One region of the Methylobacterium sp. P5_C11 genome, then DNA from elsewhere that is predicted to be linked to it. Evidence: predicted binding sites of a transcription regulator. Region 1 holds the regulator's gene; each other region holds the start of a gene.
The links. The regulator PhoB, encoded in region 1, activates phosphate uptake and scavenging genes when phosphate is short. The targets are predictions, from matches to a motif close to TGTCATNNANCTGTCAT.
Positions count from the first base shown of each region.

Region 2: a site for PhoB is predicted at 2,245-2,261, ahead of ACXJKQ_RS02440 (UDP-2,3-diacylglucosamine diphosphatase). Genes of this name have one in related genera too.
Region 3: a site for PhoB is predicted at 2,554-2,570, ahead of phnC (phosphonate ABC transporter ATP-binding protein). Genes of this name have one in related genera too.

Region 1 covers NZ_JBFULS010000007.1:56,321-73,203, reverse strand. The annotation lists gene pstA (phosphate ABC transporter permease PstA) at 1-170, shown strand, start outside; gene pstB (phosphate ABC transporter ATP-binding protein PstB) at 193-1,008, shown strand; gene phoU (phosphate signaling complex protein PhoU) at 1,121-1,840, shown strand; gene phoB (phosphate regulon transcriptional regulator PhoB) at 1,988-2,683, shown strand; gene ACXJKQ_RS06350 (protein-disulfide reductase DsbD family protein) at 2,866-5,043, opposite strand; gene ACXJKQ_RS06345 (aminopeptidase P family protein) at 5,163-7,001, opposite strand; gene ACXJKQ_RS06340 (hypothetical protein) at 7,066-7,392, shown strand; gene rmf (ribosome modulation factor) at 7,393-7,566, opposite strand; gene ACXJKQ_RS06330 (50S ribosomal protein L11 methyltransferase) at 7,607-8,527, opposite strand; gene ACXJKQ_RS06325 (hypothetical protein) at 8,803-8,946, shown strand; gene ACXJKQ_RS06320 (hypothetical protein) at 9,161-9,301, shown strand; gene modA (molybdate ABC transporter substrate-binding protein) at 9,420-10,235, shown strand; gene modB (molybdate ABC transporter permease subunit) at 10,251-10,943, shown strand; gene ACXJKQ_RS06305 (glutathione S-transferase) at 10,974-11,627, opposite strand; gene modC (molybdenum ABC transporter ATP-binding protein) at 11,693-12,796, shown strand; gene ACXJKQ_RS06295 (TadE/TadG family type IV pilus assembly protein) at 12,905-13,366, shown strand; gene ACXJKQ_RS06290 (TadG family pilus assembly protein) at 13,550-14,152, shown strand; gene ACXJKQ_RS06285 (hypothetical protein) at 14,153-14,647, shown strand; gene ACXJKQ_RS06280 (hypothetical protein) at 14,668-15,000, shown strand; gene ACXJKQ_RS06275 (hypothetical protein) at 14,882-15,361, opposite strand; gene ACXJKQ_RS06270 (M20 aminoacylase family protein) at 16,063-16,883, opposite strand, start outside.
Region 2 covers NZ_JBFULS010000002.1:131,466-135,786, reverse strand. The annotation lists gene ACXJKQ_RS02450 (ribonuclease HII) at 1-284, opposite strand, end outside; gene ACXJKQ_RS02445 (glycosyltransferase family 4 protein) at 322-1,368, opposite strand; gene ACXJKQ_RS02440 (UDP-2,3-diacylglucosamine diphosphatase) at 1,379-2,194, opposite strand; gene ACXJKQ_RS02435 (aminotransferase class V-fold PLP-dependent enzyme) at 2,712-3,920, shown strand; gene ACXJKQ_RS02430 (D-2-hydroxyacid dehydrogenase) at 4,024-4,321, shown strand, end outside.
Region 3 covers NZ_JBFULS010000025.1:58,162-62,482, reverse strand. The annotation lists gene phnE (phosphonate ABC transporter, permease protein PhnE) at 1-616, opposite strand, end outside; gene phnD (phosphonate ABC transporter substrate-binding protein) at 633-1,559, opposite strand; gene phnC (phosphonate ABC transporter ATP-binding protein) at 1,662-2,510, opposite strand; gene ACXJKQ_RS15240 (chloramphenicol acetyltransferase) at 2,623-3,243, opposite strand; gene ACXJKQ_RS15235 (DUF1045 domain-containing protein) at 3,236-3,922, opposite strand; gene ACXJKQ_RS15230 (ceramide glucosyltransferase) at 3,948-4,321, opposite strand, start outside.

The DNA.
Region 1 (16,883 bases):
ACCTGATGGGCGGCGTCGCGAACCTGCCGGTGATGATCTACCAGTTCGCCCTCTCGCCCTACCCGAACTGGCAGGGCCTCGCCTGGGCGGGCGCGCTCCTCATCACCGCGACGATCCTGGCGCTGTCGATCATCGCGCGCCTCGTGATCAAGCCGCAGCCCACGCGCTGAGACCCCCTTCGAGGACACGACGATGAACGCCGCCTCCGCGATCCCCACGGTCGATCTGAACCGCAATCGCGCCGAAGAGGGCGGGCCTGTACGGATCGCCGTCAAGGGCCTGAACTTCTACTACGGGAGCTTCCACGGACTGAAGGACGTCAACATCAACTTCCACGACCGGCAGGTCACGGCGCTGATCGGGCCGTCCGGCTGCGGCAAGTCCACCCTTCTGCGCTGCTTCAACCGGATCTACAGCCTCTACCCGGAGCAGCGGGCCGAGGGCGAGATTCTGCTGGACGGCGAGAACATCCTCAGCCCCTCCGTCGATTTGAACGAGTTGCGCTCGCGCATCGGCATGGTGTTCCAGAAGCCGACGCCGTTCCCGATGTCGATCTACGACAACGTCGCCTTCGGCTTGCGCCTCTACGAGAAGCTGCCGAAATCCGAGCTGGACGGCCGGATCGAGGAATCCCTGCGCAAGGCCGCCCTGTGGGACGAGGTGAAGGACAAGCTGAAGCAGCAGGGCACCGGCCTGTCGGGCGGACAGCAGCAGCGCCTGTGCATCGCCCGCACGGTGGCGCAGCGCCCGGAGGTGATCCTGTTCGACGAGCCGACCTCGGCCCTCGACCCGATCTCCACCGGCCGCATCGAGGAGTTGATCGAGCAGCTGCGCGACGAGTTCACCATCGTGATCGTCACCCACAACATGCAGCAGGCGGCGCGCATCTCGCAGTTCACCGCCTTCATGTATCTGGGCCAGCTGGTCGAGTTCGGCCCGACCAACCGGATGTTCATGAACCCGACGGAGCGGCGCACGCAGGACTACATCACCGGCCGCTTCGGCTAGCCTGCCCGAACCCTCCGGCCCCGGGCACCGCCGCTCCACCTCCGGGGTCTGCCGGCGGATCGCCGTCCGCCCCCCGGAGCGCCGCCCCCGGGACACCATCGAAGGATCCACCATGCCCGGCCATATCGTCACCTCCTACGATACCGACTTGGAGAACCTGCGTCGCTCGATCTCGGAGATGGGCGGCGTGGCCGAGAAGATGACCGCGGAGGCGACCGACGCCCTCGTGCGCCGGGACGACACCCTCGCGCAGGCGGTGATCCTGGCCGACAAGCGCCTCGACGCCCTCCAGCGGGACATCGAGGAACGCGCGGTGCTGCTCATCGCCCGGCGCCAGCCCCTGGCGATCGACCTGCGCGAGACCATCTCGGCGATCCGCGTCTCCGGCGATCTCGAGCGGATCGGCGACCTCGCCAAGAACGTCGCCAAGCGGGTGGTGGCGATCTCCGATCAGGCGCCGGCACAGAAGATCGTTCTGGGCGTGCGCCACATGAGCGACCTCGCCGAGGGTCAGCTCAAGGACGTCCTCGACGCCTATGCGAGCCGGGACATCGAGGCAGCGCACGACGTCTGGGAGCGCGACGGCGAGATCGACGCCCTGTACAATTCCCTGTTCCGCGAACTCCTGACCTACATGATGGAAGATCCGCGCAACATCTCGTTCTGCACGCATCTCCTGTTCTGCGCCAAGAACGTCGAGCGCATCGGCGATCACACCACCAACATCGCCGAGACGATCCATTACCTCGCCACGGGCGAGACCCTGGCGGGCGACAGGCCGAAGAACGATGCCTCGAACTACGTGACGGTGGACGGTGTCCAGGCTCCGTGAGCACCCGGAATCGGGCCGTACGCCGCGGCTGGGGGCGCCGTCTCCTGTGGGGTGCCGCCAGAGAGGCCGTGCGTACGGATTGAGGCGGAGCGGTGCCTCCTGCACCATCCGCGGGGCCGCTGGTAGAACGGGTCATCAAACGTGAGCATGCAAGTCCTGATCGTCGAGGACGAGGAGGCGCTGACCACGCTGCTGCGCTACAATCTCGAGGCGGAAGGCTTCCTGGTTGACACGGCTGCCCGCGGCGACGACGCCGAATTGCTGCTGGCGGAGCGGATCCCGGACCTCGTCCTGCTCGACTGGATGCTGCCGGGCCTCTCAGGGATCGAGCTGTGCCGCCGGATCCGGGCGCGCCGGGAGACCGAGCGCCTGCCGGTGATCATGCTCACCGCCCGCGGCGAGGAGGGTGACCGGATCCGGGGGCTCGGCACGGGGGCCGACGACTATATCGTCAAGCCGTTCTCGGTACCGGAACTGCTCGCCCGGATCCGTGCGCTTCTGCGCCGGGCCAAGCCCGCCCACGTTTCGGACCGTCTGGCGGCGGGCGACCTGGAGCTCGACCGCACCGGCCACCGCGTCCGCCGCGGCGGCGAGGAGTTGCATCTCGGTCCGACCGAGTTCCGGCTGCTGGAATTCCTGATGCTGGCGCCGGGCCGGGTCTTCTCCCGGGAGCAGCTGCTCGACGGGGTCTGGGGTCACGACGTCTACATCGACGAGCGGACCGTAGACGTGCATGTCGGGCGCCTGCGCAAGGCCCTGAACGGGCCGCGCCAAGCGGACCCGATCCGGACGGTGCGCGGCTCCGGCTACGCCTTCGACGAGACCTTCTCCCTCGAAGCCTGAGGCGGCCCCACGGGCTGTCCGGATAGGACATCGCTCCGGCCGTTCCGTCATCACGAGCGCAGCGAAGTGACCCAGGGCATCGGGACGCCTGTGAGCGTGGCGCTGCTGGGTTGCTTCGCTCCGCTCGCAAAGACGGCGGGACGGGCGCGCGGATCTTCGAGCGGGCTAGGCCCCTCAAAGCCTCAGCGGGCCAGCGCCGCGCTCCGGCCCGACGCGGCCGGCACCGCCTCCAGCGCCGCGAGGACCGTGCCCTCGGTCAGGATCTGCGGCAGCACCTGGGGCTCCCCGGTGCCGCTGTAGAGCAGGTAGAGCGGCACGCCGCTGCGCCCGTGCTTCTCCAGGAGGCGGGTGATCTCGGGGTTCTGATTGGTCCAGTCGCCCTTCATGTAGGTCACACCGCGCTCGGCCATCGCGGAGCGTACGGCCTTGGTGTTGAGCGAGGTCGCCTCGTTCACCGCGCAGGTGATGCACCAGGCGGCGGTCATGTCCACGAAGACCGGGCGGTGCGCATCGATCAGGGCGGCGAGGCGTGCCTGGGTGAACGGCTCGACCCCGTCGGCGGCCTGCGCCGACGGCGCGATGCGGTCCCGCGGCAGGGTCACCGCGAGGGCGGCCCCGGCGAGCAGCGCGAGGGCCGCGGCGGACTGCGCGATCCGGCCGGCCGTGGGCGCGCCGGCACGTCCGTGCTCCCAGGCCCAGGCCGCGAAGCCGATCAGCACGAGGCCGATCAGTGCCGCCAGCAGACCCTGGGGATCGACCTGCTGTGCCAGCACCCAGATCAGCCACGCCACCGTTGCGTAGACCGGGAAGGCCAGGATCTCCTTGAGGGTCTCCATCCAGGCCCCCGGCCGCGGCAGCGCCCGCAGGGCCGGCGGCCAGAGCGTCAGCACCAGGAACGGCAGGGCGAGGCCGAGGCCGAGGCTCGCGAACACGGCGAGCGCCACCCCTGCGCTCTGGGTCAGCGCGAAGCCCACCGCGGAACCCATGAACGGTGCCGTGCAGGGCGTCGCCACGAGGGTCGCGAGGACGCCGGCGAAGAACGAGCCGCTCAGGCCGGCCCTTCGGGCGAGGCCGTCACCGATCCCGGCGAGGCCGCCGCCGACATGGACGACGCCCGACAGGCTCAGGCCCATCGCGAACAGCAGGTAGGCGAGGCCCGCGACCACGGCGGGCGATTGCAGCTGGAAACCCCAGCCGATGGCCGCGCCGCCGCCCTTCAGGGCGATCAGCAAGGCGGCGAGGGCCAGGAAACTGCCCACCACGCCCGCCGTGTAGGCGAAGCCGTGCAGGCGCAGCCGCGACCGGCTCTCGCCGGCATGCCGGACGAGGCTCAGCACCTTGATCGACAGCACCGGGAACACGCAGGGCATCAGGTTGAGGATCAGGCCGCCGAGGAAGGCGAAGGCGGCAGCCGTCGCAATCGTCAGGGCGTCGAGATCGGGACCGATCGCCGTTGTGGCCGCCGCCGGTGTGGTCGCCGCCGAGGCCGCCGGGGCCGCGGCGGCCTGGAGCACCGGCTCGTCGCCATACGCGAAGGCCAGGCGTCGCGTTCCGGAATCACCCAGCTCGTCGAGGGTCAGGACGCCGGGGAGCGTGCCGGGCGCCGGATCGGCCGGAGTGCTGCGGGCGAGGGTGAGGTGCAGGCCGGATTCGTCGACGGACATCACCTGCGCGGCGGCGTTGTCGATCGCCGTCTCGGCATAGGGAAAGTACGCGGCGTTCCGGATGGAATCCGGCCTGAGGCCGGTCGCGGCGAAATCGAGCCGGAGGGTGTCACCCTGGCTCGACACGCGGAGCGGCCAGAGTGCCGGCTTGGGCAGGGCGGCCCGGGCACGGTCGAACAGCGCCGCATTGGCCGGGTCCGGGTCGGCCTTGCCCACCGGCAGGGTGAGGGCCAGATCGGCCGAACCGGGGACACATTCGGTCTCGCAGACGAGGTAGGTGAGCTTCGCCCGGATCTGCACCGGATCCGCCGGGTCGAGGCTCGGCGGCGGCGTGACCGGAACGAGGAGCGTCACCTCGCCCTCGTAGCCGTAGTTCATCAGCGTCGCGATCGGGATGCGCTCCGGGGCGGGCCACCGGATCGCCCCGGGGTTGAAGCCCGCTGGCAGCGTCCAGGTGACCTCCGGCGGCAGGCCGGAATCACCCGGGTTCCGCCAGTAGACGTGCCAGCCGGGCTTGATCTGCATCCGCACCGCCAGCGTGAAAGGCTGCGCGCCGGCGACCGCGGCGGGCTCGGCCACGAGGCTCGACCGGACGAGGTCGGGGGGCGTGCGGAATCCCTGCGGGAGACCTTGGGCGGCAGCGGCCGAGAGGCCCGCGGTGCAGGCCAGGATCAGGATGGCGAGGCGGCGGATCATGCTGTCCCTTCGCGCGCAGGGCGGTCGCGGTTTCACGCGGGGCGTGTCCGGCCCAGGGCGGGCATTTTCACGATGCCGGGTCTTACCACGACCTGCGACCGGGGTCCTGCGCCGGTGCGTCACCCTTCCAGCGGCGCCGTAGCGCGCTCCAGCCAGTCGCGCGTATCTGCGTCCAACCCGTGTGCCAGGGTGTCGCGCACCCGGGCGTGGTAGGCGTCGATCCAGGCGCGCTCCTCGGGGTCGAGCAGGTCCGTCCAGATCAGCCGCCGGTCGTACGGGGCGAGCGTCAGCGTCTCGAAGCCGAGCATCGGACGCTCGCCGCCGGCGATGGTGCGGGGCTCGACCAGCACGAGGTTCTCGATCCGGATACCGTAGGCGCCGCGGGCGTAGTAGCCGGGCTCGTTGGACAGGATCATGCCGGGTTCCAGCGCCACCGTGCCGGTCTTGGCGATCCGCTGCGGCCCCTCGTGCACCGACAGGAAGGCGCCGACGCCGTGTCCGGTGCCGTGATCGAAGTCGAGGCCCGCCCGCCAGAGCGGTGCCCGGGCGAAGGCGTCGATCTGGGCACCGGTCGTGCCCACCGGAAACACGGCCCGGGCGATGGCGACGTGGCCCTGCAGGACCCGGGTGTAGCGGTCGCGCATCTCCGCGCTCGGAGCGCCCACCGCGACCGTGCGGGTGATGTCGGTGGTGCCGTCCGGATATTGCGCCCCGGAATCGATCAGGAACAGCTCGCCGGCCCGGACCGTGCGGTCGGTGGCGCGACTCACCCGGTAATGGACGATCGCGCCGTTCGGCCCGGATCCCGAGATCGTCGGGAACGAGACCTCCCGCAGGTCGCCCCCCGCGGCGCGGAAATCCTCCAGCGCCTCGACGGCGACGATTTCGGTGAGGCCGCCGGCGGCGGCCGCGCCGTCGAGCCACGCCAGGAAGCGCACGACGCTCGCCCCGTCGCGGATATGGGCGGCGCGGGCACCAGCGATCTCGGCGGCATTCTTGACCGCCTTCATCCCGGTGATCGGATCCTTGCCGATGTCGGCGGTTCCGCCGGCGGCCTCGATCTTCTCTTTCAGGGCCACGGCGCCGGTCGCCGCATCGAGGCGGACCCGCACGCCAGCCAGGGATCCCAGCCCATCGTCCAGATCCGCCCGGGACAGGATCTCGGCGAGGGGGGCGAGCGCCGCACGCAGGGCCGGGTCGACGTTCGGCGAGCCGAGGAACAGCCGAGCCCTGCCTTCGCGGGGGAGGATCGCGTAGCCGAGGGCCAGGGGGGTGTGGCCGACATCGGAGCCGCGCAGGTTGAACGCCCAGGCGAGATTGTGCGGGTCCGAGATCACCAAGGCGTCGCAGCCTCCCTCGGCGAGGGACGCGCGGATCCGGACGAGCTTGTCTGCGGCGGTCTCGCCGGAGAGCGCATCCGGATGAATTACCACCGGTCCGGCGGGCGGCCTCGGCCGGCCGGCCCAGACCGCGTCGACGAGGTTCGGCACCGCCCGGACCGCGCCGCCCGCACGGGTCGCCGCACGCTCCAGCCGAGCCAAGCCGTCCGGCGTGTGCAGCCAGGGATCGAAGCCGAGCACCTGATCCCGCTTGAGGTTGGCGCCGATCCAGGACTCCGCCGTCGAGTCCGACAGGGGCACGACCGCGACCACGCCGGTATCGACCTGCTCGGGTGCCTGGAGGGTATAGCGGCCGTCGACGACCAGCGCCGCGGTCTCCATCAGGATCACGGCCGTGCCGGCCGAACCGGTGAAGCCGGTAAGCCAGGCCAGGCGCTCGGCATCGGCCGGAACGTATTCGGACTGGTGCTCGTCGGCCCGCGGCACGACGAAGCCGTCGAGCCCGTTCTCGCGCAACGCCGTCCGCAGGGCCTCGATTCGCTCAGGCCCCTTCCGATGGCTCGGATCGTCGAAGCTCTGGAAGCGGGCGTGGGGCCGTGGCGGGCTGGTCTCGGTCATGCCGCGAGCCTAGCGCCCGCCGCTCCCGCGTCGCAACACCCCGCCTTCGCGAGGGACCGCATCGTTGCGGTGGTTAAAGATCGTCAACAATCTTATCACGCCGTGGGTTTTGGCCTATTCCTCAGACATGCCACGCCGCGTTTACTACCGGATCAGCGACAGACCCGACGGCCGCTTCGACGCCGTCGTGACGATCGAACCTGCGACCGTGGTCCGCCGGGACGGTTTCGATTCGCTCGCGGAACTCGAGGAGTGGATCGACGGTCTGCGGATTTTGATGGCCGCCCTCGGCGCGCCGGTGGCGCAGGCCGAAGGGGGTGAACTGCCGACGGAGACGACCGGGGAACCGCCCGGGCCGCATCGGCCCGGGCGATTGCGGACCGCGCGCTGATCAGCCGCCCGTCGCCGGAGTGTCCGGCGCGCCGTCATAGCCTTCTAGCCAGGCCCTGCGGGCGGCCGAACCCGCCGGATAGGGACAGGCGTCCTTCGGCCGGCCCTGCGCCCGGGCGCGGGCGCCCTCGGCGATGGGGTCCGAGGGTGGGTTATGGGGCGACGTGCGGCTCATGCGCGGATAACGCGCAGGCGCACGGCCGGTTCGGAGCGGTTCAGCGTCGCGGACGACGCGCCGCGCCGCCGCGCATCAGGACGAGGGCGACCCAGCCCTCGATCTCGCCGCGCCGCACGAGGGCGAAGTCCTGGAGGCGGTAGGCCGCGAGGACGCCCGGGACGTCCCGGGCGATCAGGCCAGACAGAACCAGCACGCCCTCCGTGGCGACCACCCGCGCCAGCGTCGGCGCGAGCAGCCTCAGGGGCCGCGCGAGGATGTTGGCGAAGACCAGATCGAAATGGCGCGGCCGGTGGGCGAGGCGATGGCGCACCCCGGACCCCTCGTAGAGCTTGAGATAGGGGCCGAGTCCGTTGGCCCGGGCATTCTCCCGGGCCGTGCGGACGGCCTCGGCGTCGAGGTCGCCGGCCACGACCGGCTGCCGCAAAGCCTTGGCGGCCGCGAAGGCCAGGATCCCGGTGCCGGTGCCGACATCGAGCACATAAGCCGGGCGCCGGCGCTTCAACTCGGCAACCAGCGCCCGCAGGCAGCCCAGGGTCGTTCCGTGATGGCCGGTGCCGAAGGCCAGGGCCGCCTCGATCTCGATGGGCAGATCGTTGGCCCGCACGGCATCGCGGTCGTGGGAGCCGTGCACGAGGAAGCGCCCGGCGCGGACCGGCTTCAGCCCCTCCAGCGAAGCGCGCACCCAATCCTGCTCCGCGATCGTGCGGAACTCCGCGGCGTCGGCCGCGTCGCCGATCACCGGCCGGATCAGCGCGCGGACGTAATCCTCGTCGGGCGCGTCGGCGAAATACGCTTCGAGGCGCCACGTGCGGCCATCCTCGTCCTCGAAGGCCGCGACCGCGGTCTCCATGGGATCGAACATCTCGCCCAGCAGATCCGTCATCGCCCGGGCCGACCGTTCGTCGGTCAGCAGGCGCAGGACGTGGGACGGGCGGTGGGGCGGCAGGCCTTCGAGCATGATACCGGGCTGTAACGCCGGGGCGCGCCACATCCCAGGGGGCGGGGCGAAAAAATCCGGTCGCCGCGGGCGGACCCGCGCGGCCGAGACCCGGCGCGCCCCCTTGTTGCCGGTCGGACACAACCGGCAATACTTGCGATTGCGTCGATCGAAATCAGTGTCCAGAGCCATCACCCGTGCTTAAACAGTCTCGGCTTCCCCAAGGCCAGACCCTTAACTAGGCGCGCCGTTCATCGCGAACCGGCGCGCCAGTTTTTCCAGACGACCGGGCCGCCATGCTTTCGCCCCTCCTGATCAGCGTCGCCTTCGCGATCGTGACGACAGCTGCGGCCGCGGTCTGGGCGGTGCTGGTGGCGGATGGCATGAGCGGCGTCCCGGAAGGCCGGTCGGCCGATCGCCGCGACATCCGCACGTGGTGAGATGAGGTCGCGCGAATCGCAGCGGGCACTGCCCAGGAATGCGGCACACTGTTCGCGCGTTAACCACATGATCCAGCGCTGCCGCGGAACCTGCCGCTTCGAGCGACGTTTTTGCCAGCTTTTTACGTGAATCACGATTGAGCAGGGTGCGTACAGCGTGACCAAGTCCAGGCGTTCCGGCCCCCGGGGGCCCGTGGTCGTCAACGACACGTCCGTGCGTTCCCGTCCGCGCGAACGCATCTTCGGCGGTCCGGCGCCGGACGGACCCCTGCCGGGCCATCTGCTCGTCCTGCTGAGCCGCCTGCACCGGGCCGAGGCCACGCCCGAGGACCGTCGCGAGTCCACGCGGGGATGACGCGAGCTGAGGTCCGGTCGATCACCGCCGTCTGCCCTTGGCCGGCCGCGGAACCGGCCCTATGATCCCCGTCGTACCCCGCCGTATATAGCGGGCCGCGACCGGGGGACACCCTTCCATGCGCCTGACCCGACGGATCCTGGCTTCGTTCGCCCTGGCGACCCTGATGGTCGCGCCCGCGGATCGGGCGGCGCGGGCCGAGGAGCCCGTGGCGGTGTTCGCGGCCGCCAGCCTCAAGACCGCCCTGGACGAGGCCGCCGCGGCCTGGACGAAGGCGACCGGCAAGACCACACGGATCTCCTACGCGGGCTCGAACGCCCTCGCCAAGCAGATCGAAAGCGGAGCACCGGCCGACCTGTTCATCTCGGCCGACCGCGCCTGGATGGACTACGTCGACCGCGCGGGGCTCCTGAAGCCAGGATCGCGGATCGATGTCCTGCGCAATGCCCTGGTGCTGATCGCGACCGGGCCGAAGAACGGCGCCGGGGATCCGCAGGTCGCCCTCGCGCCGGATCTCGGCACCACCCTGACGCGGATGCTCGGCGGCGGCAGGCTGGCGATGGCCACGATCGACGCCGTCCCCGCGGGCCGGTACGGCAAGGCCGCCCTGGAGACATTGGGCGCCTGGGACGCGGTGAAGGGGCAGATCGCTCAGGCGGAGAATGTGCGCGCCGCCCTCTTGCTCGTGGCTCGGGGCGAGGCGCCCCTTGGCATCGTCTACGCCACCGACGCGGCCGCCGATCCGAGCGTCCATGTGCTGGCGACCTTCCCGGCGGACAGCCATCCGCCGATCGTCTACCCGGCGGCGGTGACCAAGGATTCGCTCAATCCCGACGCTGCCACCCTGCTGACCTTCCTGCGCGGGCCGGAGTCCCGCGGCCTGTTCGAGCGCCAGGGCTTCACGGTGATCGGACAGCCCGGCGCCAGCCAGTAGCGGCGCGCCACTCCCTTGCTCGGCCTCACCCCGGAGGAGTGGACCGCCGTCGCCCTGAGCCTTCGGGTGGCCACGGTGGCGACGCTCGCGAGCCTCGTGCCCGGCTTGGCCGTCGCGTGGCTGCTGGCGCGTCGGCGGTTCCCCGGCCGCGCTCTCCTCGACGGGCTGGTCCACCTGCCGCTGATCCTGCCGCCGGTGGTGACCGGCTACCTGCTGTTGCTGGCGTTCGGTCGGCGGGGGACCTTCGGCGCCGCCCTCGCGGAGATCGGCCTCGTGTTCTCGTTCCGGTGGACCGGCGCAGCCCTCGCCTGTGCGGTCATGGGATTCCCGCTGATGGTGCGGGCGATGCGGCTGTCGATCGAGGCGGTGGACCGGCGCCTGGAGCAGGCGGCGGGGACGCTGGGCGCTCCTCCCGTCGCGGTGTTCCTCACGATCACGCTGCCGCTCAGCCTGCCCGGCTGCATCGCAGGGGCGGTTCTGGCCTTCGCCAAGGCCATGGGCGAGTTCGGCGCGACGATCACCTTCGTGTCGAACATCCCGGGCGAGACCCAGACCCTGCCGTCGGCCATCTACACCCTGACCCAGGTTCCCGGCGGGGAGGGGCCGGCGCTGCGCCTCACCCTAATCTCGATCGCGCTGTCGGTGACGGCCCTGCTGATCTCGGAATTCCTGGCCGCCCGCGCCGGGCGGCGGCTGGGAGCGGGCTGAATGAGAGCGGTTCCGAGCGGGGCGGACCGTTCAGGCATACGCGTAGGGGCCACCCTGCCGCAGAGCCCGCCGATAGGCCGGTCGGGCATGGATGCGCGCGAGCCAGTCTGTCACCTGCGGCCCCGCACCCGTGCCGCGTGCCGCGAAGGCCTCGAACGGGAAGCTCATCATGATGTCGGCGGCCGTGAAATCCGCACCGCAGAAGAACGGCCGGCCGGCGAGTTCCGCCTCCCAGAAGGCCCCGTGCCGGCGCAGGTCCGGATCGACGAAGCCCTGGAGCACCGAATCGGCGATCCGGCGGATCAGGGGGCGCAGGAGCCACGGGCTGCCCGATGCCAGGCGACCGACGGTCAGCTTCAGGAGCAGCGGCGGCATCGCCGACCCCTCCGCGTAATGCAGCCCATAAACGTAGCGCGCCCGCGCCTCGGTTTCCGGTTCAGGCACCAGCCTGCCGCCGGCGAGACCCGTGAGATAGGCGACGATCGCGCCGGTCTCGGCGACCACCCGCGCACCGTCGGTGATCACCGGCGACTTGCCGAGCGGGTGCACGGCCACGAGTTCGGCTGGCGCCCGCAACGTGCGGGGATCCCGGGCGTAGCGCTTCACCGTGTAGGGCAGCCCGAGTTCCTCCAGCAGCCAGAGCACGCGCTGCGAGCGGCAGTTCTCGAGATGGTGGACCGTGATCCTCGCGGGCCTGTCCGGAGCGGCACCGGGACGCGCCGCGAGACCTGTTACCCGAGTCCCCCCGCGTGAGCATCCAGGTCGACGTGCAGCTTCGCCGCGGGGCTTTCGCCCTCGATGCCGCCTTCGAAGCCGGACCAGGGCTGACCGCCCTGTTCGGACGCTCGGGCTCCGGGAAGACCACGCTGATCGATCTGATCGCCGGCCTCGCCCGGCCGGACGTGGGACGCATCGTCGCCGGAGGGACGACGTTGGTGGATACCGCTGCCGGGCTCATCCTGCCTCCGCACCGGAGGCAGGTCGGCGTGGTGTTCCAGGATGCCCGACTGTTCCCGCATCTGAGCGTCCGCACCAACCTCGGCTACGGCCGGCTCTTCGGCCGGCACCGCGCCGACCCGGCGGCCTTCGCGGCCGTGACGGACATGCTGGGCATCGACCACCTTCTCGACCGGCGGCCCGCGGGGCTGTCGGGGGGCGAGCGCCAGCGGGTGGCGATCGGGCGGGCGCTCCTCGCCAAGCCGCGCCTCCTCTTGATGGACGAGCCCCTGGCGGCGCTGGACGAGGCCCGCAAGGCGGAGATCCTCCCCTACATCGAGCGCCTGCGCGACGAGGCCGGCGTGCCGATCGTCTACGTCAGCCATGCGGTGTCCGAGGTGGCGCGTCTCGCCACCACGGTGGTCGTCCTGGAGACGGGGCGGGTCGCCGCGGCCGGTCCCGCGGAGACGATCCTGCGGCGGGCCGATCTCGTACCGGTCCACGACGCCGAGGCAGGTGCCCTGCTGGACATGATCGTCGAGGATACCGATGCCGCGACCGGGCTGACCCGCTTGGCCGGGAGCGCCGGGCGCCTGCTGGTCCCGGGCCTCTCCCGGCCTCCGGGGACGCGGCTAAGGGTACGGATCGCCGCCCGCGACGTGCTGGTTGCCACCGAGCGCCCGCGGGGGCTCAGCGCCCGCAACGTGCTGGCCGGCCGGATCTGCGGGCTCGCGGTCGCGGGGGCCGAGACCGCGGTGGAGATCGATTGCAACGGTGCGCGCCTCGTGGCGCGCCTCACCGCCGCCTCCGTCCGCGAACTCGGCCTGGAACCGGGGCGGGACGTCCATGCAATCATCAAGAGCGCCGCCTTCGATCCGGCGGGGATCGGCCTGCTGCGGCCGCCGACGGCCATCTGAGGCGCAAGCGATACCCTCATTGGTTGCATAATATTAGATCAAAACAACCTTCGGTTATAATATCGCGCCCACGATGGGTCGTGCAGCGGTCGGGCTGCCCGAGACGCGGTGAAGGGCGATGCGATGGACGTGCGGCGCTTGCGCCGGCGCGACGCGCCGAGCGGTTGGATGTGTCGGCGCGGCAGCTCCGCGGTCGAGTTCGCCCTCGTGGCACCCATGCTGCTGCTTCTGTCCGCCAGGATCGCGGCGTTCGGGATCTGCCTCGGCGCCGCCAACAACCTGCGCCAGATCGCCGCGGAGGCGGCGCGGGCCTCCGTGGCGGGCGTCACCGATACCGAGCGTGCGAGCCTCGCCCGCAGCGTGGTGAACCGAAGCCTGAGTGCCGGCGCGATGTTCTCGCCGGGCAGCATCACCGTGCAGGTCGGCCCGGATCCCAACGATGCGACGGTGTACACGGTCACCGTCACCCTCGACGCCACGACCCTCGGGATCAACGTCTTCGCGCGGCTGCTGCCGATGCTGCCCAGCCTGATCCGTAGCACCGTCAGCGTTCGGAAGGGCGGCCTGTGATCGGGTCGGGCGGCCGGCGCGCGCGCCACTTCGGGGCCGCGCGCGGCGGCAACGTCGCGATCCTGGTGGCGCTTGGCAGCGCCATGCTGATGGGCGCGGTCGGGATCGACCTCGGCATGGTCTTCCAGGCGCGGCGCAAGGCGCAGGGCGCGGCCGACATCGCCGCCATGCTGGCCGCCGTCGATCCGACCCAGGCCGACACGGTGGCGCGCCGGTCGCTCAGCGACAACGGCTACGGCACCGCGACGGTCCACGGTCGACGCCGGCAGCTACGACGCCAGCGCCCCCGAGACCGCGCCGGGTGGCCGGTTCAGCGCCGGCGGAAGTCCGGCGAACGCGGTGCGGGTCGGTCTCTCCATGTCGGTCCCGGTGACCTTCGGCCGGGCCATCGGCCTGCCGGGCAGGGTGCCGTTTCGCGTGACCGGCACGGCCGCCAGCGCCCAGTTCGCCGCTTTCACGATCGGATCCGGAACCCTGCAACTCCAGGGCTGCATCGCCAACGCCGTTCTCGGCGCTCTCCTCGGCGCCAGGCTGTCGCTCAGCGTGAGCGACTACGACGCCCTGCTGGGCGCCCGCGTCGACGGGCTGCGCGTGCTCGACGCCCTCGGGGCCAGCCTCAACATGCAGGTCGCGAGCTACACCGACATCGTTCAGGCGCATGCCAGCGTCGGGCAGATGCTGATGGCCCTGAGGGTCGCGTCTCAGAACAGCAGCGGCGCCGTGGCCGCCCTGTCGGGGATCCTCAACGCCCTGCCGAATGCTGGCAATCTGATTACGATCGGCTAGGTGGACGGGCTGGGCGACGCCGCGGCGCTGGCACTACCGCGGGGCTTCACCGGCCCCTCCCTCAACGTGATGAACCTCCTGGGCGCCACCGGCTCCCTGGCAAACGGCCAGAACCAAGTGGCGGTCGATCTCGGGGCGACGCTGCCGGGCCTCCTCACGACTCGGCTGACCCTGGCGATTGGCGAGCGCAAGCGCAGTTCGGGCTGGGTGCGGCCAGGCAGCCCGAACGCAACCATGTCGACGGCACAGACCCGCCTGCTGATCGAGGCCACGGTCGCGGCGCCCCTGGGGCTCGGCACCGTTAACCTGCCGGTTTACGCGGAGGTCGCACCGGCGCAGGCGACGCTGCAGGCCCTCAATTGCGCCGGTTCTGGCGGCCGTCAGGTCACCCTCGACGCGCAGACCGGGCTGGCAACCCTCGCGATCGCCGGCGTGCCGCGCTCCGCCATCACGGGGGCAGCACCGGCCCAGACCTGTCGCAGCCGGCGACGCTGATCGCCCTGCCGCTCATCAGCGTGTCCGGGCGCGCGCTCGCGACGATCGGCAGCACGGCGCAGACCCTGGTGTTTTCGGACGCGGACATCGCCAATCACACCGTCCGCACGATCGCGTCGACCAACCTCACCCAGTCGCTCACCGGCAGCCTGCTCCGCAACCTGTCGCCGAATATCAACGGCATCGGCGTGAGCCCGCTGCTCCAGTCGGACCTGACGACGACGCTGAGCGCCGTCACGCCGGCCCTCGACCTCGTGCTCGACACCGCGCTGCGCAGCCTCGGCCTGCGCCTCGGCTACGCGGATCTCGACGTGGACGGGACCCTGTGCAGCCAGGCGGTGCTGGTGCAGTGAGGCGGCCCGGCGCGGCTCGATGGCTGCGCCGGCCCGCGCCGGTCACCGAGGCCCTGGCGATCCGCCGGCCCAGGTGCGGCAGCAGCATGTCGATGAGGAGCTGGAGCTCCGAATCGGCCACACCCTCCAGGACGTCGCGGCATTCGAGGGCGCGGTCCACCGCCTGCGCGAGCGCGTCCTCCCGATCCCCCACCGGAGCGGTGACCGGCTGGGATTCGGTCACGTCGATGATGATTCCATGCCCCAAGTGCCGGCTCGACGCGCCCGCCGGGATGCGACCGCGGTCGAGGATCCGTCGGATCTGTCCGGCGGGCGAGAGCGTCCGGTACTCGGCCACGAACAGGCCGCCGCGCTCGCGCATGGCCTTGAACGCCCGCACCACCGCCGGCCGGTCCTCCGGATGGACACAGGCCTTGGCCACCGATAGCGGAAGCGTGCGTCCGGCGAGCCCGGCATCTCCCGCCAGCACGTCGGCGGCGCCGGCATCGAGGATGCACCGTTCGGCGCGGGGCGACCACGACCACGCGCCGATGATGCCGGACGCGTCGAGGGCGGCCGAGAGGTCGACCGGCCAGGCGCGAAGTCCCCCCTATCGCGTCGGCAACCATAGGCGATCTCCGAATCCCGCGTGCCATGCACGCTTTCGACGAAGGCATACAACCTTTGATTGAATCAACAGATAGTTAACTCAACTCGAACGGGCATAACCCACATCGATCGTTTGGTAGAGCGGCCAGCCGATGCCTCGTCCCCTGGAGGCTGCTCTGCGTCGGCGCGACCCGGCGCGGTTGCGAACCCGGGTCTCATCCGAGCTGCGTGAGCAGCGTGAAGGCACCGAAAATCAGGACCGCCCCCACCGAAGTGGCGAGCAGGATGAGCGCGGCGCGCGATTCCCGCAACTCCGGTGACATGGCGCCTCCCCGTCGCGGCCCGCGTTGGTCGATGGGCCTTGAGGTGAAGATTTGCATCGATCGGGCGGCCTGTCGACGGCCGCCCGGGCCGCGACGTGCCATCGCCCGCCGTCCGGACAGTCCGGGACGGCGGGGCAGGGTGTCGCGGCTCTCAGGCAGCGGTGCGGCGCTCCACCATTCGCGCCAGGAAGGCGCTGCCGATCGGGATGATCGAGTCGTCGAAGTTGTAGCCGGCATTGTGCAGGCCGGGTCCGGGATTGCCGCCGAGCCAGACATAGGCGCCCGGGACGACCATGGTCATGTCGGCGAAATCCTCGCTCCCCATCTTCGGAAGCACGTTCGCCTCGACCTTGTCGGCGCCGAGCAGCTCGGTGGCGACCTCCGTGGCGGCCGCGGCCTGCTCGGGGGCGTTCTCCAGCACGGAGAACATGTCCTGCAGGTCGACCGTGATCTCGGCCCCGTAGGCCGCCGCGAAGCCCGCCGCGAGTTCGCGCATGCGGGTGCCGGCCAGCGCCCGGATCTCCTTGTCGAAGGTGCGGATCGTCCCGGCGAGGTGGGCCGTCTCCGGGATGACGTTGTAGGCGGAGCCCGCCTCGATACGGGTGATCGACAGCACGAGCGACTTCAGCGGGTCGACGTTGCGCGAGACGACCGATTGCAGCGCCTGGGCGAGACCCGTGGCGATCACGATCGGGTCGTTGCCGCCGTGCGGGTGGGCGGCGTGGCTGCCGGTACCCCGGATGTGGATGTCGAAGAAGTCGGCGGCTGCCATGAGCGGTCCGGGCCGCAGCTTGATCATGCCGTGGCCGCCGCCCGGCTGGTTGTGCAGGCCGTAGATCTCGTCGCAGGGGAAGCGCTCGAACAGCCCGTCTTTCAGCATGGCGCGGGCGCCGCCCCGTCCCTCCTCCGCCGGCTGGAACACGAAGACGGCGGTGCCGTCGAAATCGCGGGTCTCCGCGAGGTAGCGCGCCG
Region 2 (4,321 bases), on a different contig from region 1:
ACCCGGGCATGGGCCTGGATCAGGGGCGCCAGCCGTTGCCGCACCGCCTGGGGAACGCGCTTGCTGTCGTCGAGGGCGGCGAGCAGGTCGGCCGGGAACGCGGCCGGGTCGAACCAGACCGCGGCCACCACCACCGGGCCGCAGAGCGCGCCGCGCCCGACCTCGTCGCAGCCGATCGCCGTCGGGTAGGTGGCGGCGCGGGCTGGATCGAAGGGTGGCCGGGCGGCCGGACGTTTCGCGAGGGGCGTGGCCAGGGGTTTGGCGAGAGGCTTGGCGAAGGGCATGGCGCCTCCTGCCATCCCGGACGGGCGCCGTCACGCGTCAGGCGGCATCCCGGGCACTCCGCGCGCCGCCATGCGCCTCGATGATGTTGACGAAGAACTGCCGCGCGCTCACCTCCCACCCGCAGCGGAGGGCCTCGGCCCGGCACGCGGCACGGGACAGGCCCAGTGCCGCCAGCGCGGCGGCGCGCAGATCCCGATCGAGGATCCCCACCTCCGTCCCGCCGACGACGTCGTTGGGACCCGGTACCGGGAAGGCCGCCACCGGCAGGCCGCTGGCCAGGGCCTCCAAGAGCACGATGCCGAACGTATCGGTCAGGCTCGGAAACACGAACGCGTCGCAGGCCGCGTAGACCGCCGAGAGGTCCGCGCCGGTGCGGGTGCCCAGGAAGCGCGCCCCGGGCGCCAGGGCCTGGAGCCGCGCCCGGTCCGGCCCATCGCCGACTACGACCTTCGTCCCCGGCAGGTCGAGGCCGAGGAAGGCCGCGACGTTCTTCTCCACCGCCAGCCGCCCGACATAGAGGAAAAGCGGCCGGGGCAGGCCGGCGAGGTCCGCGGGCGGCGGATCCTTGGGTTCGGCGGGGCGGAAGCGCCCGGTATCGACGCCCCGGGTCCAGCGCATCAGCCGGGGGAAGCCCCGGGCCGACAATTCGTCCTGGAGCGAGGCGGTACTGACCATCGTGCCCCGGGCGACACTGTGGAACCGGCGCAGGTAGGCGTAGGACCACGCCTCCGGCACCGGCGCACGGGCGGCTAGGTATTCCGGAAACCGCGTGTGGTAGCTCGTGGTGAAGGGCAGGTCGTGGGTTAGGCAGTGCCGCCGGGCCGCGAGGCCGACCGGCCCTTCCGTGGCGATGTGCACGTGGGTCGGCCGCTCCGCCCGCCAGCGTGCCGCCACCCGCTCGCGGCCCGCGTAAGCGAGGCGGATCTCGGGGTAGCCCGGCAGCGGCAGCGAGCGGAAATCCGCCACCGAGAGCAGCGCCGTCTCGAAGCCGTGGTCCGGGGCGCGGCGGACCATCTGCTCCAGGGAGCGCACGACGCCGTTCACCTGGGGATGCCACGCGTCGCTGGCGATCAGAAGCTTCACGGCGGTGTCCTCAAGCCACGGCGCGCCGGCCCGGCAGAGTCTGGGGCACGGCCTCGGCCGTCCGCGCCCGCAGGAGGCTCGGATAGTGCAGGACCTCGATGCGGCCGTCGTAGTGCTCTACGAGCCCCGTGCAGGATTCCACCCAGTCCCCGGTGTTGAGGTAGCGCAATGCGCCGATGGGCCGGTCCGCCGCGTGGTGGATGTGGCCGCAGATCACGCCGTCGGCACCCTGGCGACGCGCCTCCTCGGCGAGGATCGTCTCGAACCGGCCGATGAAGCTCACCGCGTTCTTCACCCGCAGCTTCGCCCAGGCCGACAGCGACCAGTAGGACAGGCCCAGCCGCCGCCGCACCTTGTTGATCAGGGTGTTGAGGGTCAGCGCCAGGGTGTAGGCGCCGTCCCCGAGATGGGCGAGCCAGGGCGAATGGCGCACCACCATGTCGAACTGGTCCCCGTGGATCACGAGGTAGCGCTTGCCGTCCGCGGCCTCGTGGATCGCGGTCTCGGCCAGCTCGATGCCCCCGAAATTCGTGCCGACGTAGTCCCGCAGGAACTCGTCGTGGTTGCCCGGCAGGTAGACGATCCGCGCGCCCTTGCGGACCTTGCGCAGGAACTTCTGCACGACGTCGTTGTGCTCCTGCGGCCAGTACCAGCCGGAGCGCAACTGCCAGCCGTCCACGATGTCGCCCACGAGGTAGATCGTGTCGGCGTCGTAATCCTTCAGGAACGACAGCAGCAGGCCCGCTTGGCATCCGCGCGTGCCGAGATGCAGGTCGGACAGGAACAGCGTCCGCACGCGAACCGGCATCTCCTCAACCTCGGCCACGGCACCCTCTCCCGGCGGCTGTACGGTGCCGGAAACCTGACCGGGATCACGTCTCAGTTTGATGACGCGGGTTGTGCGCGCGGCGGTCGCGCCGAACCTCCGTCGCCTCAGGGGCTCTCAACCCAGGATCGGCTTCGTTGCGACGCACAAAAAATTTTTTTGCCAAGTTCCGGAAGTTTTTCCGGTTTTCCTTTCCGGCTCCACCGCCTCATAATACCAGGAACCGGCGGCTCGACACGAGTTCGGCCGGACATTGACAGGAAGGCGGCGAGGACGGCCCTGGGGCCGTCGGACGGGACGGCATTTCGGAGGCGACCGGTGCGCGGGGGCGTGCCGCGACGCGAGCGGCGTGAGGCCGCCTGCCGCTCCGCTGCGCCCCCCGACTTACGGCAGAGGAAGGCGTTCGAGGGGGCGCGGCGCAAGCCGGCTCCGGTGCGCCGGACCGACTCCCGAGGACACTTGAACAACCCGGCGCGGGTTCACGCCCGCGCGCAATGAACTTTTCGGAGGAAACATCATGGCCGCAACCCGGCGCCCCGGTCGCAACCACCTTTTCATTCCCGGCCCCACGAACATCCCGGACCGCGTCCTGCGCGCCATGCACGTGCCGTCGGAGGATCACCGGTCGCCGAGCTTCCCCGAGCTCGTGAAGCCGCTCCTGCAGGACTCCAAGATGGTGTTCGGCTCGACCAACGGGACGGTGATCCTGTTCCCGTCCTCGGGGACCGGCATCTGGGAGTCGGCCCTGTCCAACACCCTCTGCCGCGGCGACACGGTGCTGACCTCCCGTTACGGCCAGTTCAGCCATCTCTGGGTCGACATGGCTCAGCGCCTCGGCCTCGACGTCGTCGTCCAGGAGGAGGAGTGGGGCACCGGCGCCGATCCGCAGAAGATCGAGGAGGCCCTGCGCGCCGACAAGGACCATAAGATCAAGGCCGTCATGGTCGTCCACAACGAGACCGCCACGGGCGTCACCAGCGACATCGGCGCGGTGCGCAAGGCGATCGACGCCGCCGGCCACCCGGCGCTGCTGTTCGTGGATGGCATCTCGTCGATCGGCTCGCTGCCGTTCGAGATGGACGCCTGGAAGGTGGATTGCGCCATCGCGGGCTCGCAGAAGGGCTTCATGCTGCCGGCCGGCCTCGGCCTGATCTGCATCAGCCCGAAGGCACTCAAGATCGCCGAGGGCGGCACCGGCCGCAACGACCGGCTCGGCCACGCCTACTTCGCCTGGAAGGACCAGCTGGCCGCCAACGCCACCGGCTATTTCCCCTACACCCCCGTCCTTCCGCTGCTCTACGGCCTGCGCGAGGCTCTGCAGGTCGTGAAGGAGGAGGGGCTGGAGAACGTCTACCACCGCCATCACGTGCTCGCCGAGGCGACCCGCCAGGCGGTGGCGGCCTGGGGCCTCAAGCCCTGTGCCAAGGAGCCGAAGTGGAACTCCGACACGGTCACGGCGATCGTGGTGCCGGAGGGCGCCGACGCCGCCAAGGTGATCACCCACGCCTACGAGCGCTACAACCTCTCGCTGGGCGCCGGCCTGTCGAAAGTCGCCGGCAAGGTGTTCCGCATCGGTCACCTTGGCGATCTGAACGAACTGTCGCTGCTGGGCGCCATCGCGGGCGCCGAGATGGCCATGATCGATTGCGGCATCAAGGTCACGCCGGGCTCGGGCGTCGCGGCCGCTTCCAGCTACCTGCGCGAGAATCCGCTGCATAAGGCGTAATCGGCGCACGCGATCGGGGCGGGACCGGGTTGCCGGACCCGCCCCGACGCGCAAGTAAGAACAAGACTATCGAGGAAACTGCCCGTCGTCCGAGAGGGGTCCTATGACCAAGAAGATCGTATTCCTGGACCGTGAATCCCTCGACGCCAGGGTTCGACCGTTCAACTTCCCGCACGAATACGTCGAGCACGACTCGACCTGGACGCCGGAGGACACCGTCTCCCGCCTCCAGGGGGCGGAGATCGCGCTGATCAACAAGGTCCCGATGCGGGCCGAGACCCTGAAGCAGCTCCCCGACCTGAAGCTGATCGCGGTCGCCGCCACCGGCACGGACGTGGTCGACAAGGCCCAGGCCAAGGCCCAGGGCATCACGGTCGTCAACATCCGCAACTACGCCTTCA
Region 3 (4,321 bases), on a different contig from region 1:
TCTGGACCCAGGTGGCGCCCGAGGCCGACAGGCCCTCGACGGGACGCATGTCGATGTTCTCGACCACCTCGGAGAACAGCTTGCCCAGCGCCCCCGTGGTGTGGATCGCGATGGCGAGCACGCCCACCATCGGGCCGAGGCCGAAGGCGATCACGAAGATCAGCGCGAACACCACCTCGGGGACGGTGCGGCACAGCTCCAGGAGGCGCTTCGCGCCGAGCCGCAGCAGGCGCGACCGCACGAGGTTGGCGGCGGCCACGAAGCTGAGGGCGAAGCCCGCGAGCCCCCCGAGCAGCGTCCCGAGATAGGCCATGAGCAGGGTCTCGCCCAGCAGGCCGAGCCACTTGGGCAGGCCCCAGTACCAGGCGCGGACGTCCTCGAGGGGGTGCTCGAGGCCGATCGGCGGCAGGATCTGCCGGATGTAGGCGGTGAACTTGCCGATGTTCTCGGCGAAGACCAGCGGCCGCACCTCGGCGGCGAGCCCGGCCACGACGGCGAGCAGCGCCACGACGGCGAAGCTCGCCAGCGTGCGGCGACGGGCGGCGCCGGTCGCCGCTGCGTAGAGGCCGGAGAGGGCGGCTGCCCGCTCCGGCGACAGGGGTGTCGGACCGCGCAAGTCCGGCGGCTCCGGATCAGGACTTCCGGCGCTGCTCGTCGTTGAACCGCAGCATGTCGATGATCGGCTGGTAATCCTTGAGGGTCACCGGCGTGAGATCCTGGTCCTTGCCGTCGGAGAGCCGGTCGAAGGCGGCCTTGTCGGCCTTCGGCAGGGCCACGAAGGCGGCGCGGATCTTGGCCTTCAGGTCGTCCGGCAGGCTCTCCAGCATGGCGAAGGGTCCCTCCGGAAGGAAGTCGGACTTGAACACGACCCGGAAGTCCGACTGCTGCATCGGCGTCCCGTCGGGCTTCTTGAGCATGCCCTTGGCGGCCATGCGGGTGACCATCGTGTCAGTCTCGGAATTCCACAGGTTGGCGGCGGCGTCGGCCGTGCCCTGGGTGAGCGCCAGCACGGCGTTCTCGTGGCTGCCGGCGAAGAAGGTCTTGCCGAAGAACTTCTCGACGTCGTAGCCCGCCCGCTTCAGGAAGAAGCGCGGCGCCTGGTTGCCGGAGGTGGAGTTCGGATCGACCAGGGCGAGGTTCTTGCCCTTGAGATCCTCGACCGTCTTGTACGGGCTGGAAGCCAGCACGTAGACCACCGAATAGTAGCCCGAGGCGCCGGTCTCGTGCTTCTGGTTGACGATCGGCTCGATCTTCACGCCGGTCATCACGGCCCGCGCGAAGGAGGCCGGCCCGTACCACGCAATCTGGATGTTCCCGGCCCGCTGGCCCTCGATCACGGCCGCGTAGTCGCTCGCCACCCGCAGCTTCACCGGCACGCCGAGGGTCTTGGTCAGGTAGGCGGTGAGCGGCGCCCAGCGGTCGGACGTGCCCGAGGCGTTCTCGGCCGGAATCACGCCCAGGGTCAACTCGGGGTACTGGGCCTTCCAGTCCTGGGCGGCGGCCGGCAGGCCGAGGAGGGCGAGGGCCGCGGCGGCGGCGAGGGTGCGTCGGGTGATCATCGTGTCGTCCTTCGTGTCGGCGTGTGTCGCGGGTTCGGCCGGCCGCGGGGCCGGCCGGGCGTTTCCCGATCCGTCGTTGGTGTTGGGGCCGGATGGCCCGGTTCAGGCGCCGAGGGCGGCCTCGCGCACCGGCCGGGCCGGCACAAAGCCGGGCCGGCCCGGCATCGCCGCCCGCTGCTCGGCCTCGCGCTGGGCCGCATCATCGAGCACCTCGCCGGCCTCCAGGCCGTAGAGCCGGCGGGCGACGTCCTCGGTGAGGTCGAACGGGCCGCCCTCGAACACGACGCGGCCGGCCGCGAGGCCGACGAGGCGGTCGCAATAGGCGCGGGCGAGGTCGAGGGAGTGCAGGTTGCACAGGACCGTGATGCCGTAGCGCCGGTTCACCTCGGCCAGCGCGTCCATCACCAAGCGGGTGTTGCGCGGGTCGAGGGAGGCGACGGGCTCGTCGGCGAGCAGGATCTCGGGCTCCTGCACGAGGGCGCGGGCGATGGCGACACGCTGCTGCTGCCCGCCCGACAGGCCGTCGGCCCGCTGGCCGGCGAACTCGCCCATGTCGAAGCTCTCCAGGGCCGCGAGCGCCATGGCGCGGTCCTCCTCGGACCAGAGGCGCAGCAGGGATCGGTGGCTCGGCGCGTGGCTGAGGCGGCCCATCAGCACGTTGGTCATCACGTCGAGGCGGCCGACGAGGTTGAACTGCTGGAAGATCATGGCGCAGCGGGTGCGCCACGCCCGCAGGGCTCGGCCCTGCAGGGCCGTGACGTCCCGCCCCTCGTGGAGGATGCGCCCGGACGTGGGGTCGGCCAGCCGGTTGATGAGGCGCAGCAGCGTCGACTTGCCGGCACCCGACCGGCCGATCACGCCGACGAAGCTCCCCGGCTCGATCCGGAGCGACACGCCGTCGACGGCGCGCCGGTCGCCGTATTGGCGCGTGAGACCCTCGATAACCAGCATGCCACCATCCGCCGGGGAATGGCCGCAGCTAAACGCCGATTTCACGACGATTGGATGACGAATACAGGTCGATTAAGTTTGCCGGCGCAGCGACTGTAGTTCGATAGCCGACTTAATCTTCGTATCTCTCCAGGAATGCTTCGATGGGCAGCCTGCGAAAATCCGGGAGCGCCCGGCGCAGGCGCTCGTGATCCCAGTCCCACCAGGCCAGACGCATCAGGCGCGCGGCGACGCCTTCGGGAAAGCGGCGCCGGACCGGCTTGGCGGGATTGCCGACGACGATCGTATAGGGTTCGACGTCGCGGGTGACGATGGCGGCCGCGCCCACCACGGCGCCGGTGCCGACGGTGCGGCCGGGCAGCACCACGACGCCATGGCCGATCCAGACATCGTGGCCGATCGCCACCGGGCTCGACCGGCGCCGGTCGAAGAAGGCCGGCTCGTCCGCCTCGTCCGGCCAATAGGCGTGCGCCCGGTAGGTGAAGTGCGCCTGCGACGCGCGTTCCATCGGGTGGTTGCCGGGATTGATCCGCACGCTGGCGGCGATCGAGCAGAACTTGCCGATCGTCGTGTAGATCACCTCGCAATCCTGGCCGATGTAGGAATAGTCGTCGAGGATCGTCTCGGTGAGGCGGGTGCGGGCGCCGACCTCCGTGTAGCGGCCGAGGCGGCCATCGACGACCCGGGCGYTGGGATCGATCGCGGGTTCGAGTCCGAGGGCGCGGTCAACCACGGGCCTCTCCGAAGGGCAGGCGCGCCAGGAGCCGGAACGAGCCCGACCCGTCCTGGGTCAGGAGGCAGACGGCGTCGATCACGAGGGGATCCGGCCCGGCGGCGGCATAGGCCTCGGACAGGCGCCGGTGCCACGCGTCGCGCTCCGCCTCCGGCAGGGCGTCGGTCAAGGTCATGTGGAAGCGGAAGGCCTCGAACACGTACGGGTAGCCCCAGCGCGCCAGCAGCGCCCGCCCGCGCGGGTCGAGGCGCTCCGGGCGGCGTCTGGCCCGCTCGGTCTCGGTGAGCGGCGCGCGGAACGGGTCGAGGGCGGCGACGCACTCGGCGGCGAAGAGCCCCAGGCCCGGCGGCGGGGCCTCCGGCACCAGGGCGAGGAACGGCCCGAGGGCGGCGACCACCAGATTTCCGACCGCCACCGGCGGGTGGGCGGCCGCGAGGTCGCGGGTGGCGGCGACGAGATCCGCCTCCGTGGTGCCCGTCGCGAGGCGCAGGGGCGCCTTGAGGGTGGCGTGGAACCCGTAGACCCGGGCGCCCGCCGTGACGGCGGCGAGGTCGCTCAAGCCCTCCGGGTGCGGGACCGCTGCCCCCGCGACGGAGTCGGTGCCGAGGACGGACCGGCCGAAGGCTTCCAGCCGGGAGCCCGGGGCAGGCAGGCAATAGAGGGCGTAGCGGCGCGACACGTCTCGGCCTCCGATCGTCGAGCGGTCAGGCCGTCGGCGCGTAGGGACGCGCATCGGCGGCCCGCCGGGGACGCACATCCATGGCGTTGCCCCGCCACACGATGGCGCTCTGCATCCAGGCGCCGAGCCAGATCGCCGGGATCAGGACGTCGCGCGCCAGGAAGGCCGCCAGCATGCGGGGCGAACGGTGCCAGCCCGCGCGGAATGCGAGCCGGTGCTCGGCGGCATAGCACAGGGCGGCGAGGCCGGCAGCGCCGGCGAGGCCCGCGAGGCTGCCGGCCCAGAGGGCGACGAGGAGGGCCGGCAGCAGGACGCCGCTGCCGATCTCGGGGGCGAAGAACAGCGGGAAGGTCACCCGCCGCAGCCGTGCCCAGCGCAGCTGCCGCGCCCAGACCTCGC